Regions from separate parts of the Bacteroides sp. RTP21281st1_H5_RTP21281_210402 genome, predicted to be linked through region 2. Evidence: riboswitches for the same ligand, from Rfam matches in the RefSeq annotation. Region 2 holds a riboswitch; the other holds the start of a gene.
What was found. Region 2 has a riboswitch for thiamine pyrophosphate ahead of thiS (sulfur carrier protein ThiS). Riboswitches for the same ligand answer to the same signal wherever they lie in the genome.
Positions count from the first base shown of each region.

Region 1: it holds a riboswitch for thiamine pyrophosphate, as region 2 does, so the genes downstream of both, AB5443_RS14260 (TonB-dependent receptor) here and thiS (sulfur carrier protein ThiS) in region 2, are expected to answer to the same signal.

Region 1 covers NZ_JBCOWR010000009.1:49,581-57,846, reverse strand. Annotated here, with positions in the region: gene AB5443_RS14290 (YVTN family beta-propeller repeat-containing protein) at 1-115, opposite strand, end outside; gene AB5443_RS14285 (IclR family transcriptional regulator) at 145-945, opposite strand; gene AB5443_RS14280 (Lrp/AsnC family transcriptional regulator) at 1,075-1,545, opposite strand; gene AB5443_RS14275 (O-acetylhomoserine aminocarboxypropyltransferase/cysteine synthase family protein) at 1,724-3,010, shown strand; gene AB5443_RS14270 (hypothetical protein) at 3,085-3,324, shown strand; gene AB5443_RS14265 (mechanosensitive ion channel family protein) at 3,443-4,348, opposite strand; TPP riboswitch at 4,479-4,575, shown strand; gene AB5443_RS14260 (TonB-dependent receptor) at 4,576-6,858, shown strand; gene pnuC (nicotinamide riboside transporter PnuC) at 6,872-7,486, shown strand; gene AB5443_RS14250 (thiamine diphosphokinase) at 7,483-8,109, shown strand.
Region 2 covers NZ_JBCOWR010000004.1:297,290-305,555, reverse strand. Annotated here, with positions in the region: gene AB5443_RS08425 (ATP-dependent helicase) at 1-46, opposite strand, end outside; gene AB5443_RS08420 (RHS repeat protein) at 193-1,932, shown strand; gene AB5443_RS08415 (superoxide dismutase) at 2,008-2,625, shown strand; TPP riboswitch at 2,758-2,851, shown strand; gene thiS (sulfur carrier protein ThiS) at 2,912-3,112, shown strand; gene AB5443_RS08405 (thiamine phosphate synthase) at 3,117-3,734, shown strand; gene AB5443_RS08400 (thiazole synthase) at 3,898-4,674, shown strand; gene thiC (phosphomethylpyrimidine synthase ThiC) at 4,709-6,391, shown strand; gene thiH (2-iminoacetate synthase ThiH) at 6,483-7,607, shown strand; gene AB5443_RS08385 (HesA/MoeB/ThiF family protein) at 7,612-8,266, shown strand, end outside.

The sequences.
Region 1 (8,266 bases), on a different contig from region 2:
ATAGTTCTCCTTTTCCATTGACGGCAGTGCCCGTGGTAAAGTAAGGCGGATTTCCGGCCGTTGCGAGGGATATGCCGCAGCCGAGCAAGCAAATTAGTAAAAAGCTCCTTATCATAGTATCTTGTGTTTTTAGGACGTTATCTTTTAAATTCTCCTGTATCCCAGTTCGGCAGAAATCTGCCCGGCTATCTCCTTGACAGTCTGCACGGTGCTTCGCAACTGTTCTTCCGTCAGACGGTCTTTGGGGCCTGAAATCCAAATAGAGCCACAGGGGTATCCCGTATAATTCAGGACAGGTGCACCCACGCAAATCACTCCGCTCAATTCCTCTTCGTTATCCAAAGCATATCCCTGCTGATAAACTTTTTCCAGTTCTTCTAAGTAAGCTTCCCGTGAAGTAATCGTACGGGAATTATAACGGGGGAAAGTCATATAGGAAAGATAACGGTTGCGGACGGTTACAGGCAAATAAGCCATAATGGCTTTTCCCGGTGCGGAGCAGTGCAACTCAAAAGGTTTGCCCGGCGACAATACAAAGCAGAACGCATGATGTCCCCGTGCCTGTTCGATAAAAATGCCTTTTTCGTCTCCCAATACACCGAAACAGGCTGTCTCTTTCGCCCTGTCCCTCAAATCACGCAGATGCGGCAGGACTGTTTCCAACAGATTGTGTTCATTCAGCGCACGGAAACCCAATGTCAGTAATTTCCGGGTTAACTTATAACGCTTGGTATCTTCACTAAAAGAAAGATAATCCAGACGTACCAATGTATTCAGGATGCGGTAGGCGGTAGTCTGCGATATATCAAGCGCCTGCTTGATTTCCTGCAATGTCTCCCCTTCCGACCGTGAAGAAAGATATTCAATCACTGCAATGCCTTTTTCCAAATTAGGCACTTTATAATTATCGTCTGCTTTTTCCAGACTTTGCTCTGTATTTTCCATATTTGGCAACATGTTTTCCACATTTGAAATATCATTCCAGCTTTTGATTAAAAATAGGGATGTTGCTCTTAAATGGAACTACAGATGTGCAAAAAGAAGTTAAGTATGCTGCATAACATATTTAAGAGACTAAATATGTATCCCATATTGATGCTTCACTTCGGCCATCACAAAGGTACTTTCCAACGACCCCAAACTATCAATCGTGCCTAACACATTCAGAATAAACTCCTGATAATATTTCATATTAGGAGCATGAATTTTCAGCAGGTAATCATAGCTGCCCGATATGTTATAGCATTCGGTCACTTCAGGAATATCCTGTATGATTCGGGTAAATTCAGCAGCAATATCCCGATTCAGCCGTCTGAGCTTCACACTACAAAACACCACAAATCCCTGATTCAGTTTTTCCGCATCGAGTACGGCGATATACTTCTTTATATAACCGCCACTCTCAAGCCGTTTGAGCCGTTCGAATACAGGGGTTGATGACAAACTCACCCGCGCAGCCAGCTCTTTGGTAGTCAGGCGGGCATTCTCTTGCAAAGTACGGAGTATTTGCAAATCCACTTTATCCAGTTTCTCTAATGTACTCATAGAATAATATTCTTCTAAAAGGTGAATTTAAAGAATGAAGCAAATCATCCATTCTATATAGAAGCACAAAAATAGCATTATTTTCTATATTTTCATCATATATTGTTCGATAACTCCACACACTCTAACTTTGCAAGAAAATAAAGAAAGAATATTAAACCTCAAAAAACATACGATTATGGCAACAAAGAATTTACACTTCGAGACTTTACAAGTACATGTAGGACAAGAACAGGCAGACCCGGCAACAGATGCCCGTGCAGTACCTATCTATCAGACTACTTCTTATGTATTCCACAATTCAGCTCACGCTGCCGCACGTTTCGGCCTGCAAGACCCTGGAAATATCTACGGTCGTCTGACTAACTCTACACAGGGAGTTTTTGAACAACGCGTAGCCGCCCTTGAAGGTGGAGTAGCCGGACTGGCAGTTGCTTCGGGTGCTGCCGCCATCACTTATGCTTTCGAGAATATCACCCGTGCAGGCGACCATATCGTAGCAGCCAAAACCATCTATGGCGGAAGTTATAATCTGCTGGCACATACGCTGCCCAGTTATGGTATCACAACTACTTTCGTTGACCCAAGCGATTTATCCAACTTCGAGAAAGCGATTCAGGAGAATACAAAAGCGGTATTTATTGAGACACTGGGTAATCCGAATTCCAATATCATAGATATAGAAGCCGTAGCCGAAATTGCCCACCGTCACAAGATTCCTTTGATTATCGACAATACATTCGGTACTCCTTATTTAATCCGTCCCATTGAACATGGAGCAGATATCGTGGTACATTCAGCAACTAAATTCATTGGTGGGCACGGGTCGTCACTGGGTGGAGTGATTGTTGATTCCGGCAAGTTCGACTGGGTAGCTTCCGGCAAGTTTCCACAACTTACCGAACCAGACCCTTCCTATCATGGAGTACGTTTTGTAGACGCTGCCGGTACAGCCGCTTACGCTATCCGTATCCGTGCTATTCTGTTGCGTGATACCGGAGCAACTATCAGTCCGTTCAACGCTTTCATCCTGTTGCAAGGACTTGAAACTCTTTCATTACGTGTAGAACGCCATGTGGAAAACGCATTGAAAGTTGTGAATTTCTTAAACAATCATCCGAAGGTGAAGAAAGTGAATCATCCGTCATTGCCCAGTCACCCCGACCATGCCTTGTATCAGCGTTATTTCCCGAATGGCGCAAGCTCCATCTTTACTTTCGAAGTAAAAGGCGGACAGGAAGAGGCACATCGTTTTATCGACAGTCTAGAGATATTCTCACTGCTTGCCAATGTTGCCGATGTAAAATCGCTCGTAATTCATCCTGCAAGCACTACCCACTCACAACTTAACGCACAGGAACTTGTCGAACAGGAAATCTATCCGGGCACAGTCCGCCTGTCCATCGGAACGGAGCATATTGATGATTTGATTGCCGACCTGGAACAGGCACTTGCCAAAATCTAAGACACAGCGGTTTATGTATGAACTTTCCGTCACTGTGGAACGTTATAACAATATAACATTAAAACATTGCAGTTATGGAAAAATATTTAATACACAGCAACGAACTGCATCTGATAGACGCAGAGAAAATCCATCAGGCCGTGGAAAAGATGGTGGAGTCACTCGATTTAGCCGCAGGTTCTACTACCAATTTCGACCTCTATCAGGTTGTAGAAGACTACTTTAAAGACCTTGAGAAGAGAAGGAAAATTAACCACGTACTGGGAATCAAAGAGGATAGATACGAACTGGTCGAAGACTTCGGCATCAAATAAGAGAAATTTCATTCATCACACCAGACAAGTTTTCTATAATAAATAAGGAAAGAGCCCCATTTTCAATGAAGCTCTCTCCTTTTTATTATAGACTATTTTATTATATATTTTACAATAATCAGTTCCCTTGATGTACGGTAAGCTGCGGGAACGGGAAATTGATTCCTTTTTCATTAAAGGTTTCGTAGATAGCCTTGTTAATATCAAAATATACTCCCCAATAGTCGCCACTGTTCACCCATACACGGGCTATGACATTCACACTGCTGGCATCCAACGCATGAAGGGCGATAAACGGAGCGGGATCGTTCAGGATACGTGAATCGGCAGCCAGTATGTCACGGACAATTTGCTGCACCTTATTATAATCTTCCCCGTAGTCGATACCGACAATCCATTCCACACGACGGGTAGTCTGCGTGTTATAGTTGGTCACTACTCCGCTGCTCATTGCGCCATTTGGAATATAAATCACCTTATTGTCTCCCGTAGCCAGGATAGTATGGAAGATCTGAATTTCCTTCACTGTCCCCGAAACGCCCTGGCTTTCAATCCAGTCACCAACTTTGTAAGGTTTGAACAGCAGCACGATCAGTCCACCGGCAAAATTCTGCAAGTTACCGGACAGCGCCATACCGACAGCCACACCGGCAGATGCCAACAGAGCCGCGAAGGAAGTAGTTTCGACACCCAGCGCACCGACTACTGAAATGATTAACAGAATAGTCAATGTTATATTTACAAGACTTTTGACAAAGGTCTTAATACTTATATCGACTTTCCGCCTGTCCAGAAGACGTCTGATAAATTTGTTAAGCATTGAAATAAGGAAACGTCCTACGATAAAGACGATTACCGCTATCAAGATACGTTCTCCGGCACGGATACCGAAGTCGACTAATTGTTGGGTTATTAACGAAAGTTTGTCCAAGCCTTCAGCATTGGCTATGGCTTGTTCCATCAATTTATCTGCGGCCACTTGCACGGAATCCGCCGCCTGTGTTGCCTGAAGTAATAGTAGCATAATTTAGAAATGTATTAAAATGAATAAATCGTTGTTTCTCTATTTCAACAAATTACAAAGTTATATTGTTTTTAGCAAATCTAAAAGTTTTTTTTGTTTTACTCCTGCAAAAGCCGTATTTTTGCAACCGATTCACTGGTAGGGGTGCCTTAACATGACGGGCTGAGAACATACCCATAGAATCTGAACCGGGTAATGCCGGCGTAGAGAACTAATTAATAAGCAAGATGAAAAAAATTGGATTGATGGCCGTCGCCTTATTGGGCGCAGGCGTTACTGTCCATGCGCAGACGAGTGCAAAGGACAGTATGAAAGTTGTAAACCTGCAAGAGGTGCAGGTAGTATCCACCCGTGCCACGGCAAAAACTCCGGTGGCATTTACCAACGTTAAAAAAGAACAGATTAGTAAACAGAACTTCGGACAGGATATTCCGTTCCTTTTATCTACCACTCCATCCGTACTGACTACTTCGGATGCAGGAACAGGCGTAGGATATACCGCCATCCGTGTACGTGGTACAGATGCTACCCGCATCAATGTCACCGCCAACGGTATTCCGATGAACGATTCCGAAAGCCACGCCATCTTTTGGGTGAATACTCCCGACTTCGCTTCTTCTCTGGAAGATATGCAGATTCAGCGTGGTGCCGGAACGTCCACCAATGGTTCGGGAGCATTCGGTGCCAGTATCAATATGCGTACACAGAGTATTTCTTCCAAACCTTACGCGGAAGTTTCCGGTTCTTACGGTTCATTCAATACGCATAAGGAAACGGTAAAGGTAGGAACAGGACTGATTAATAAATACTGGGCGTTCGATGCACGCCTTTCAAATATTCAGAGTGACGGCTATCGTGACCGTGCATCATCTGATTTGAAATCATATTTTGTACAAGGCGGATATTTCGGTGAAAACACGACGATTAAGTTTATCACCTTCGGCGGAAAGGAAAAAACTTATCATGCTTGGGATGGTATCAGTAAAGAACAGTTGGAAAATGACCGGACATACAATCCGAATGGAGTGATTCTCGACGATAACAAAGGAAAAGGAAATCCCATCGGTTTCTATGACGACCAAATGGATAATTACCGTCAAACTCATTATCAACTCCTGTTCAATCATATTTTCTCTCCGGCATGGAATTTGAATATCGCTTTTCATTATACCAATGGTTTCGGTTATTATCAGGAGTATAAGAACGGACGCAGCCTGGAAGAATACGGATTGAAGCCTTTCTATCTACCAGGCAATAGCGAGCCGCAGGAGAAAACAAATCTTGTCCGTCAAAAGTTAGTGGATAGTGACTTCGGTGGCGGTATCTTCTCATTGAATTATCAGAACGAGAAACTAAACGCTTCTTTCGGCGGTGCTTTGAACCGATACAGCAACGACCATTATGGAAAAGTACTGTGGGTGAAAAACTACACCGAACAGCTTGCCCCTGACCATGAATATTATCGCAACAACGGTGGAAAAACAGACGGTAATGTCTATTTGAAAGCTAATTATCAGTTGACCGGCGAATTAAGTGCTTACGCCGACCTTCAATATCGCTATATTCACTACACGATTGACGGAGATAACGACAAATGGGATTTCACTGCCACTCCCCCGCACCTACAGCGATTAGACGTGAGAGAGAATTTCAGCTTCTTCAATCCCAAAGCCGGACTTTTCTGGCAAATCAATCCGAATCATAGCGCCTATGCATCCTTTTCGGTAGCACAGAAAGAGCCTACCCGCAACAACTACACGGATGGTATGTTTGAAGAACATCCCACAGCGGAAAAATTACTGGACTATGAACTAGGATACACCTATCGCAACGAATGGTTTACGGCAGGTGTCAACTTGTATTATATGGATTATACCGACCAATTAGTATTGAACGGAAAGACCAATGATATAGGTGAAGCCATGGCAGAAAACGTAAAAAACAGCTACCGCATGGGAATCGAACTGGCATTGGGCGCTAAGTTCAATGACTGGCTGCGTTGGGATATCAACGGAACATGGAGCAAAAACCGTATCAAGAACTATGTGGGTTATGTGTATGACCAAAGTTTGGTGAATGGAGTAACCGATGATTTATGGACACAAACAGCGATTGAAGGTGGCAATAGTCCTATCGCTTTCTCCCCTTCTTTTATTGGAAACAGTTTGATTACTCTCGGCAGCAACGGGTTGGAAATTTCTTTCCAGTCACAGTATGTCAGCCGCCAGTATCTCGACAACTTCGGTACAAAGGAGAATTCACTCGACGCCTATTTTGTTAATCATCTTAGCGCATCGTATTCTTTCCAAACCCGCTACACAAAGGGAATTACAATAGGAGCTACCGTTTATAACCTATTCAACACGAAATATGAAACGAACGGATACTCACAAAGCGTTGCCCTTTACGAAAACGGAGACAAGACAAAGCCGTATGTGATAAAGCACGACCCGCGTTTCTATCCGATGGCAGGTACCAATATACTGGCACATATCACGTTCCGTTTCTAAACAGATTTGAATGATGGAAATGAATTTCCTTGAAATATTCGGTACAATTGTCGGTTTAGTCTACCTGTGGTTGGAATACCGGGCAAGTATCTATCTTTGGATAGCGGGGATTATCATGCCCGCCATCTATATCTTCGTCTATTACAAAGCAGGATTATATGCAGATTTCGGTATCAATATCTACTATCTGATAGCAGCTATTTACGGTTGGTTCTTTTGGATGTGGGGACAACGGAAAGGAAAGCGAAATCAGTCTATCGTTGACCATACAGGGAGTGATAAACCGAAAGCACTCCCTATCGTACATACACCGTGGAAATGCTATCTTCCGCTTTTACTGGTATTTGTCGTTGCATTTTTCGGCATTGCCTGGATATTGATTGAATATACAGATAGCAATGTGCCCTGGCTGGATAGCTTCACCACAGCATTGAGTATCGTCGGTATATGGATGCTGGCACGCAAATATATCGAGCAATGGTTTGCCTGGATTCTCGTAGACATCGTTTGTTGCGGACTGTATATCTATAAAGACCTTTATTTTACCTCTGCTTTATATGGACTTTACTCCATTATAGCTATCTTTGGCTACTTTAAATGGAAAAAATTAATGAGCATACAACAATGATAAGCGAACACTACACTCCCGAAGCCGTAATATTGGCAAATGGTGAATATCCTACTCATCCCTTTCCCCTGCAACTGTTGAAAGAAGCTAAATTCGTAGCTTGTTGTGACGGCGCAGCCAATGAATATATCTCCCGTGGACATACACCGGACGTGATTATCGGCGACGGCGACTCCCTTTCCCCCGAATATAAAGAACTTTTCTCCCCTATTATACATCAGATATCCGACCAGGAAACGAACGACCAAACTAAAGCCGTTCACTTTCTGCAAGAGAAAGGATTCCAAAAGATTGCTATCGTAGGAGCTACCGGTAAACGGGAAGACCATACATTGGGAAATATCAGCCTGCTCATGGATTATATGAGAGAAGGCATAGAAGTGCGGACTGTCACTGATTATGGTGTATTTATGCCTGCAAACGGTACACAGACTTTCAAATCTCAGCCCGGACAGCAGATTTCCATTATCAATTTCGGAGCGAAAGGATTACAGGGAGAAGGCTTGGTTTATCCGCTTAGTGACTTCACTAATTGGTGGCAGGGTACGCTGAATGAAGCAACAGCCGATGAGTTTACTATTCATTGTACGGGAGAATATTTGATATTCCTCACTTCTTTATAAGTCATATCGTTGTGCCAAGCTTGTGCAACCGCCTTGGCACAACTGTGCCACCCTTATGGCACGGCAGTGACACAGCATTGGCACAACCGTGCCATAGGAGTGGCACAAACCATTCATTGAAGCGCCTCAGGAGTATGTCCTAAGGCGTTTACAGGAA
Region 2 (8,266 bases):
CTGCACACTGACTCTCATTCAATTCCTCTATATAATTGGTACTCATAACAGCATTATAAAAACAATGAGGTTTTTTAACAAACCCTCGGCGTTCAATTTTGTTCTCAATACAAAAGTATAACATTCATTCGAGAATGAAGGTATTTTTATGATTTTTCATCACTAACTATTTTAACCTAACCCCCAAAAGCAATGAAAAGAGGTATATTTTTATCAATTATTTTAGGTTTGTGCCTGGTCGCCTGCATTCCACAGGCTATGGCACAGAAACAGAGCCGGTTGGAAAAACTGCTCAGGTATCTGAATGACAACGACGCTGACAAATGGCAGAAGAACCGCGAAAAGGTAGACGATGAAACGCAGGCATATTATGCCGAGGAACTGGCTTTACTAGATGTCCTCAACGACCTGTGGAACAAACAGAGCGAACAGGCCGCCACCGACTATTTCGGATGCTACGAGAAAGCCGCCAAAGCCTATTTTCCCAACATCTGCGACGAGGAGAAGATACAGCTTTCCAACGTGCAGGACAAGGCGGAGCAATCTATCGTCTATATTTTAGAGGCTTCGAAAGATCAGATTCCTTTCAGCCGGACACTGATGGACAGTATCCGTTCAAGCGGTTATCCCGCAGATTCCGCACTGATACAGAAGTTACGGGATATCCGCGAAATGTCACTACTGGAAGGTATGCTGAAAACACCTGCATCCGGCACTTATCAGACGTACATGACCGAGTATCCGAACGGAAAATTCATCTCCCAAGTCAATGCCGCCGAAAACAAACGGCTTTATCAGATTGTGAAGAGTAATCCGACACCGGAGAATTTCAAAGCTTTCTTTGATAATCCCGCCATGCAAAAATTCTTCACGGATAAGGATACCCGCCCGTTCCTGGGTGAAGTGCAAGCGTTATACGACAATTACCTGTTCCATAGCATTGACAGCTTACGGGAAGGGGGAAATGCAACGGCTATCCGGCAAATCATCGACGACTACAAGCGCACACCTTATCTGGATACCGCGGCGCGTACGCATCTGAATGATTTGGAATATCTTAGTGAGAAAGCGGATTTCGAGCTTTTAAAGCCGGCGATAGTCAGTTCTGAATCTTTGAGTCTGTTGCAGGAATTTCTTTGTACGCACAAATACAAGGAGTTTCGTGACCAGGCCAATGCGTTACGGACACCGTTTATCTTGCAAACAATCATCTCCACTCCCACTTCCGTGAAATATTATAATGCGGGACGACTGATAAAGTCTGCCGAAAACGACAGTACGGGGAATATCTCTACCACTTATTCATATGACGATAAGGGACAACTCATCTCCACGTTATCATTGACCATGAAAAACGGGCAGGCAAGCAATGAAATGCAGACAAACAGGCTGTACGACCCGCAAGGTCACTGCATCTTTGAAGTACAGACGAACCCGAAGACCAAGACGGACGTTTACCGGCGAACACGCCGTATCGGTGCCGATGGAAGCATCGAGAGCGATTCTCTAAGATATGCGGATGGCAGACTCATCATAAGTACTTATGATAAGCAGGGCTTATTGACCGAAGCCAAAGAGTATAATAAGAACGGAGAGCTCCAAGGCTACACCGCAAACAAATATGATGACAAAGGCAGATTGATTGCCTCACAACATCAGAACTTACTGTTCGCCAACTCGTCCGACCAGATTATTTCACAGAAAGATGCTTATGAATATGACAAATACGGTTACCTGACGCAGATTGTCTACCAGCGGATTATGGGCAACAACCAGAAAACGTCCGGCTGCCTGACTTGCTTGTACGATAAATACGGTAACCGGATTGATGGAAATTCTTACTATGAATATGACAATACGGGACAATGGATTTGCCGCACGAACCGGGACAACCCGAAAGAAGTGGAACGGATACAGTATATTTATAAATAAAACAAGATACTGTGAACATTTTGCGGAAGGCTTCTGTTATTATAGTATAACAAGCCAATTAAAACTTGTAACATTATGAATACTATATTAATGTCTTTAATTATGATGACCATGACTTACGAAATGCCTAAACTTCCTTACGCAAACAATGCGTTGGAACCTGTAATCAGTCAGCAAACGATAGATTTCCATTACGGAAAACATCTACAAACGTATGTAAATAATCTGAACAGCCTCGTACCGGGAACAGAATATGAAGGTAAAACGGTGGAAGAAATCGTTGCCGCAGCACCGGACGGAGCTATATTCAATAACGCCGGACAAGTATTGAACCACAATCTGTATTTCCTGCAATTTGCCCCGAAACCTGCGAAGAAGGAACCGGCAGGCAAACTGGGAGAAGCCATCAAACGTGACTTCGGCAGCTTTGAAAACTTCAAGAAAGAATTCAACGCAGCAGCAGTAGGATTGTTCGGTTCGGGATGGGCTTGGTTGTCCGTTGACAAAGACGGCAAACTGCACATCACTAAAGAAGGAAACGGAAGCAACCCTGTACGTGCCGGATTGAAACCGCTTCTCGGATTCGATGTGTGGGAACACTCCTATTATCTGGATTACCAAAACCGCCGTGCCGACCACGTAAACGCCCTGTGGAACATCATCGACTGGGATGTGGTTGAAAAAAGAATGTAACCGGACTTACTGACTAAACTATACTAATGAAAAGGTCGTTGTGAAAATCACAGCGGCCTTTTTTTACGACAATAATGAAAAAAAACTACTGATTTAGTGTTTTTCTGTTTCTTTTTCGCTTACTTTGCCCCCGTAAAGACAAAGGGGTGCCCCATGAGGGGCTGAGATTATACCCTAGGAACCTGATGCAGTTAGTACTGACGTAGGGATTGTGTTTCTTCTTATCGCCTTTCCATAAAAGCACGCTCTTTGTATTTACTTTCAACTTATTTATTCTGATAGGACAATGAAAGTACAAGTGAACAACAAAGAGGTGGAAATTATTCCTGACTCTACCCTTACACAACTGACAGCACAACTCGAACTTCCGGTTCAGGGTATCGCTATCGCCGTGAACAACAAAATGATTCCCCGCACTGAATGGGAGCGTTTCATGCTGCATGAGAATGACAGTCTGGTAATTATCAAGGCAGCTTGCGGAGGATAAAGTGATGGTCAGCCTACAATTTATCACGCATCAGACCGAACGGTATTCATACCTCGAATCGGCACGTATGGCACTCGAAGGCGGGTGCAAATGGATTCAACTACGCATGAAGGATGCTCCTCCCGAGGAAGTGGAATCGGTGGCGCTGCAACTGAAACCGCTTTGTAAAGAGTACGAAGCTATCCTCATCCTTGACGACCACGTCGAACTGGCCAAAAAGCTGGAAGTGGACGGTGTGCACCTGGGTAAAAAGGATATGCCTATCGACCAGGCACGGCAGACACTCGGAGAAGCCTTTATCATCGGCGGCACGGCAAACACATTTGAAGATGTCGTACAGCATTATCGCGCCGGAGCCGACTATCTCGGCATCGGGCCTTTCCGGTTCACCACTACCAAAAAGAATCTAAGCCCTATACTGGGCTTGGAAGGATATTCGTCCATCCTTTCCCAAATGAAGGAAGCGAATATCGGACTGCCCGTAGTGGCTATCGGTGGAATCACCAACGAGGATATTCCTGATATTCTCCGCACAGGAGTCAACGGGATTGCCATGTCCGGCACGATTCTCCGGGCGGAAAATCCGGTAGAGGAAACACGTAGAATCATTGAAAGTGATTAATAATTTGTCAGATGATAAATGAAAATTTAATTCAGACAGAAGAACAAAAGAACATAAAATAAAACAGTAGTTCAATAACAGCAAAATAACTATCTAAGCGCAGCTCTTTATGTTCTTTTGTTCTTCTGTCCAAAATTTGAATAATCAACTAAAATACATAGACATGGAAAAGTTAGTAATTGCGGGACGTGAGTTTGACTCACGCCTTTTCCTTGGAACAGGAAAATTCAATTCCAATGAAGTAATGGAACAGTCCATTCTGGCTTCAGGCACAGAAATGGTGACGGTTGCCATGAAACGTATCGACATGGACAATAAAGAGGACGACATGCTGAAACATATTATCCATCCGAATATCCAGTTATTGCCCAATACTTCCGGTGTACGTGATGCGGAAGAAGCTGTTTTTGCCGCACAGATGGCGCGTGAAGCGTTCGGTACGAACTGGCTGAAACTGGAAATTCATCCCGATCCCCGTTATCTGCTCCCCGACTCTATCGAAACACTGAAGGCTACGGAAGAGTTGGTAAAACTGGGCTTTATCGTATTGCCTTATTGCCAGGCAGACCCTGTACTTTGCAAACGGTTGGAAGAAGCCGGCGCGGCTACCGTTATGCCTCTCGGTGCTCCGATTGGCACGAATAAGGGATTGCAAACCAAAGAATTCCTACAAATTATTATCGAGCAGGCAGGTGTCCCCGTTGTTGTTGATGCCGGTATCGGCGCGCCAAGCCATGCTGCCGAAGCCATGGAACTGGGTGCTTCTGCCGTATTGGTAAATACGGCAATCGCCGTTGCCGGAAACCCGGTAGAGATGGCAAAGGCTTTCAAAGCTGCTACCGAAGCCGGACGGCGGGCTTACGAAGCGGGATTAGGACTGCAAGCGGACAATTTTATAGCTGAAGCAAGCTCACCTCTGACTGCTTTCCTGGATAAATAATATGAATGAGTAGCTGACTACTAAAAGAACAATTATGGAACAAAGAATAAAATTTCCCCGCTCCCAAAAAGTATATTTGCCCGGCAAACTTTATCCGGATATCCGTGTAGCCATGCGGAAAGTGGAGCAAGTGCCCAGCGTCAGTTTTGAAGGTGAAGAAAAGATTGCGACACCGAATCCCGAAGTATATATATATGATACCAGCGGCCCGTTCAGCGACACGGATATGAGTATCGACCTTAAAAAAGGGTTACCGCGAATGCGTGAAGAATGGATTGTAAGTCGCGGTGATGTGGAACAACTTCCCGAAATTACATCCGAATACGGACGCATGAGACGGGATGACAAGAGTCTCGACCACCTGCGTTTTGAACATATCGCCCTGCCTTATCGTGCAAAAAAAGGGGAAGCTATCACCCAAATGGCATATGCCAAAAGAGGAATCATCACTCCCGAGATGGAGTATGTGGCTATCCGTGAGAATATGAACTGTGAGGAATTGGGAATAAAAAGCCATATCACTCCCGAGTTTGTCCGCAAGGAGATTGCGGAAGGACGTGCCGTACTGCCTGCCAATATCAATCACCCGGAAGCTGAACCGATGATTATCGGACGCAACTTTCTAGTGAAAATCAATACGAATATCGGAAACTCCGCTACTACTTCGAGCATTGACGAAGAAGTGGAAAAAGCATTGTGGAGTTGCAAATGGGGCGGTGATACGTTGATGGATCTCTCTACGGGAGAAAATATCCATGAAACACGCGAGTGGATTATCCGCAATTGCCCCGTTCCGGTCGGCACGGTTCCTATCTATCAGGCGCTCGAAAAAGTAAACGGCGTGGTGGAAGACCTGACATGGGAAATCTACCGGGACACTTTGATTGAACAATGCGAGCAGGGAGTGGATTACTTTACGATTCATGCGGGTATCCGCCGCCATAATGTACACCTTGCCGATAATCGCCTGTGTGGTATTGTCAGTCGCGGGGGAAGTATTATGAGTAAATGGTGCCTGGTGCATGACCAGGAGAGTTTCTTGTACGATCACTTCGATGATATTTGCGATATCCTGGCAGAGTATGATGTAGCGGTGTCTCTGGGAGACGGACTTCGTCCGGGTTCTATCTACGATGCCAACGATGAAGCTCAGTTTGCAGAACTGGATACGATGGGAGAACTCGTGCTCCGTGCCTGGGAGAAGAATGTCCAGGCATTTATCGAAGGCCCCGGCCATGTTCCGATGCACAAGATTAAAGAGAATATGGAACGTCAGATTGAGAAATGCCACGATGCGCCGTTCTACACGCTCGGCCCGTTGGTGACGGATATTGCTCCGGGATACGACCATATCACTTCCGCTATCGGTGCCGCACAAATCGGATGGCTGGGTACGGCAATGCTTTGTTATGTGACTCCGAAGGAACATCTTGCCCTGCCGGACAAAGAGGATGTCCGTGTAGGAGTTATCACCTACAAGATAGCTGCTCATGCCGCCGACCTTGCCAAAGGGCATCCGGGTGCACAGGTACGTGACAACGCATTGAGCAAAGCGCGTTATGAATTCCGTTGGAAAGACCAGTTCGACTTGTCACTCGACCCGGAACGGGCACAGACTTATTTCCGTGCAGGACACCATATCGACGGAGAATATTGTACGATGTGCGGCCCTAACTTCTGTGCGATGCGATTATCACGTGACTTAAAGAAACGATGAACGGAATAGTGATTAGTGATTAACCCGCAAAAGGACATCACTAATCACTCACAGCAACCATTAATCACTAAAAAACTAATCACTAATAAAAATGTTCTCTGACGAATTAGAAAAAATATCCTGGGAAGAGACGACAAAAGCCATCTATTCCAAAACTGATGCTGATGTACGCCGTGCATTAGGCAAGAAAGAACATTTGGACGTCAACGACTTTATGGCGCTGATTTCGCCTGCCGCCACTCCTTACCTTGAAGTGATGGCACGCCTTAGCCAAAAATATACAATGGAGCGGTTTGGCAAGACCATCTCTATGTTTGTGCCGCTCTACCTGACTAATTCATGTACCAATTCCTGTGTCTATTGCGGTTTTCATATCAGTAACCCGATGAAAAGAACGATACTGACCGAGGAAGAGATAATCAATGAATACAAGGCTATCAAACGGCTGGCTCCTTTTGAGAATCTTCTGCTCGTGACGGGTGAGAATCCTGCGGTAGCCGGAGTTCCGTACATCGCCCGTGCACTGGATTTGGCAAAGCCTTATTTCAGTAATCTGCAAATCGAGGTGATGCCGCTTAAAGCGGAAGAATATAAGGAACTGACGGAGCATGGACTGAACGGAGTAATTTGTTTTCAGGAGACTTATAATAAGTCAAACTACAAGACGTATCATCCAAGAGGCATGAAGTCAAAATTCGAATGGCGTGTGGATGGGTTCGACCGCATGGGACAGGCAGGCGTGCACAAGATTGGCATGGGTGTCCTGATCGGACTGGAAGAATGGCGGACAGATGTCACCATGATGGCTTATCATCTGCGTTATCTGCAAAAGCATTACTGGAAAACAAAATACAGCGTCAACTTCCCGCGTATGCGCCCGTCGGAGAATGGCGGTTTCCAACCGAACGTAATCATGAACGACCGGGAACTGGCTCAACTGACATTCGCCATGCGTATCTTCGACCATGATGTGGACATCTCTTATTCTACCCGTGAAAGTGCTGAAATCCGGAATAACATGGCTACACTGGGTGTAACGACCATGAGTGCGGAAAGTAAAACAGAACCGGGAGGATATTACAGTTATCCACAGACACTGGAACAATTTCATGTCAGCGATGAACGGAAAGCGGTGGAGGTTGAACGTGATTTGAGAAAGTTAGGACGTGAACCGATTTGGAAGGATTGGGATCAGTCTTTCGATTTTAAAAGATAAACGGATGCGGTACGACAGACAAACGATTCTTCCCGAAATAGGAGAAGAAGGTCAGAAGAAACTGTTGGATGCCAAAGTTCTCATAGTAGGCGTGGGAGGGTTAGGCTCTCCCATCGCCCTCTATCTGGCGGGTGCTGGTGTAGGCTGTATCGGGTTGGTGGATGACGATGTGGTAAGCATCAGCAATCTGCAACGGCAAGTGCTCTATTCCGAGAAAGAACTGGGTAAGTCCAAGGCAATATGTGCGGCGGAGCGACTATCCGCCCTTAACAGTGAAATCAAGGTACAGCCCTACTCCACCCGGTTGACCGAGGATAATGCTCGTGATATTATCAGGGAATACGATATGGTCGCAGATGGTTGCGATAACTTCGCCACACGCTATCTGATTAATGATATTTGCATCGAACAGGGAAAGCCGTATATATACGGTGCTATCTGCGGTTTTGAAGGACAAGTTTCGGTATTCAATTTTGGAAAACGGAAGAAAAATTACCGTGATCTCTATCCTGACGAAGAAGAAATGAAGCGGATACCACCGCCACCGAAGGGTGTGATGGGAATTACTCCCGCCGTTGTAGGAAGCATTGAAGCTACGGAAGTTCTGAAAGTTATTGGTGGATTTGGCGATGTTTTGGCAGGTGAACTATGGACTATTG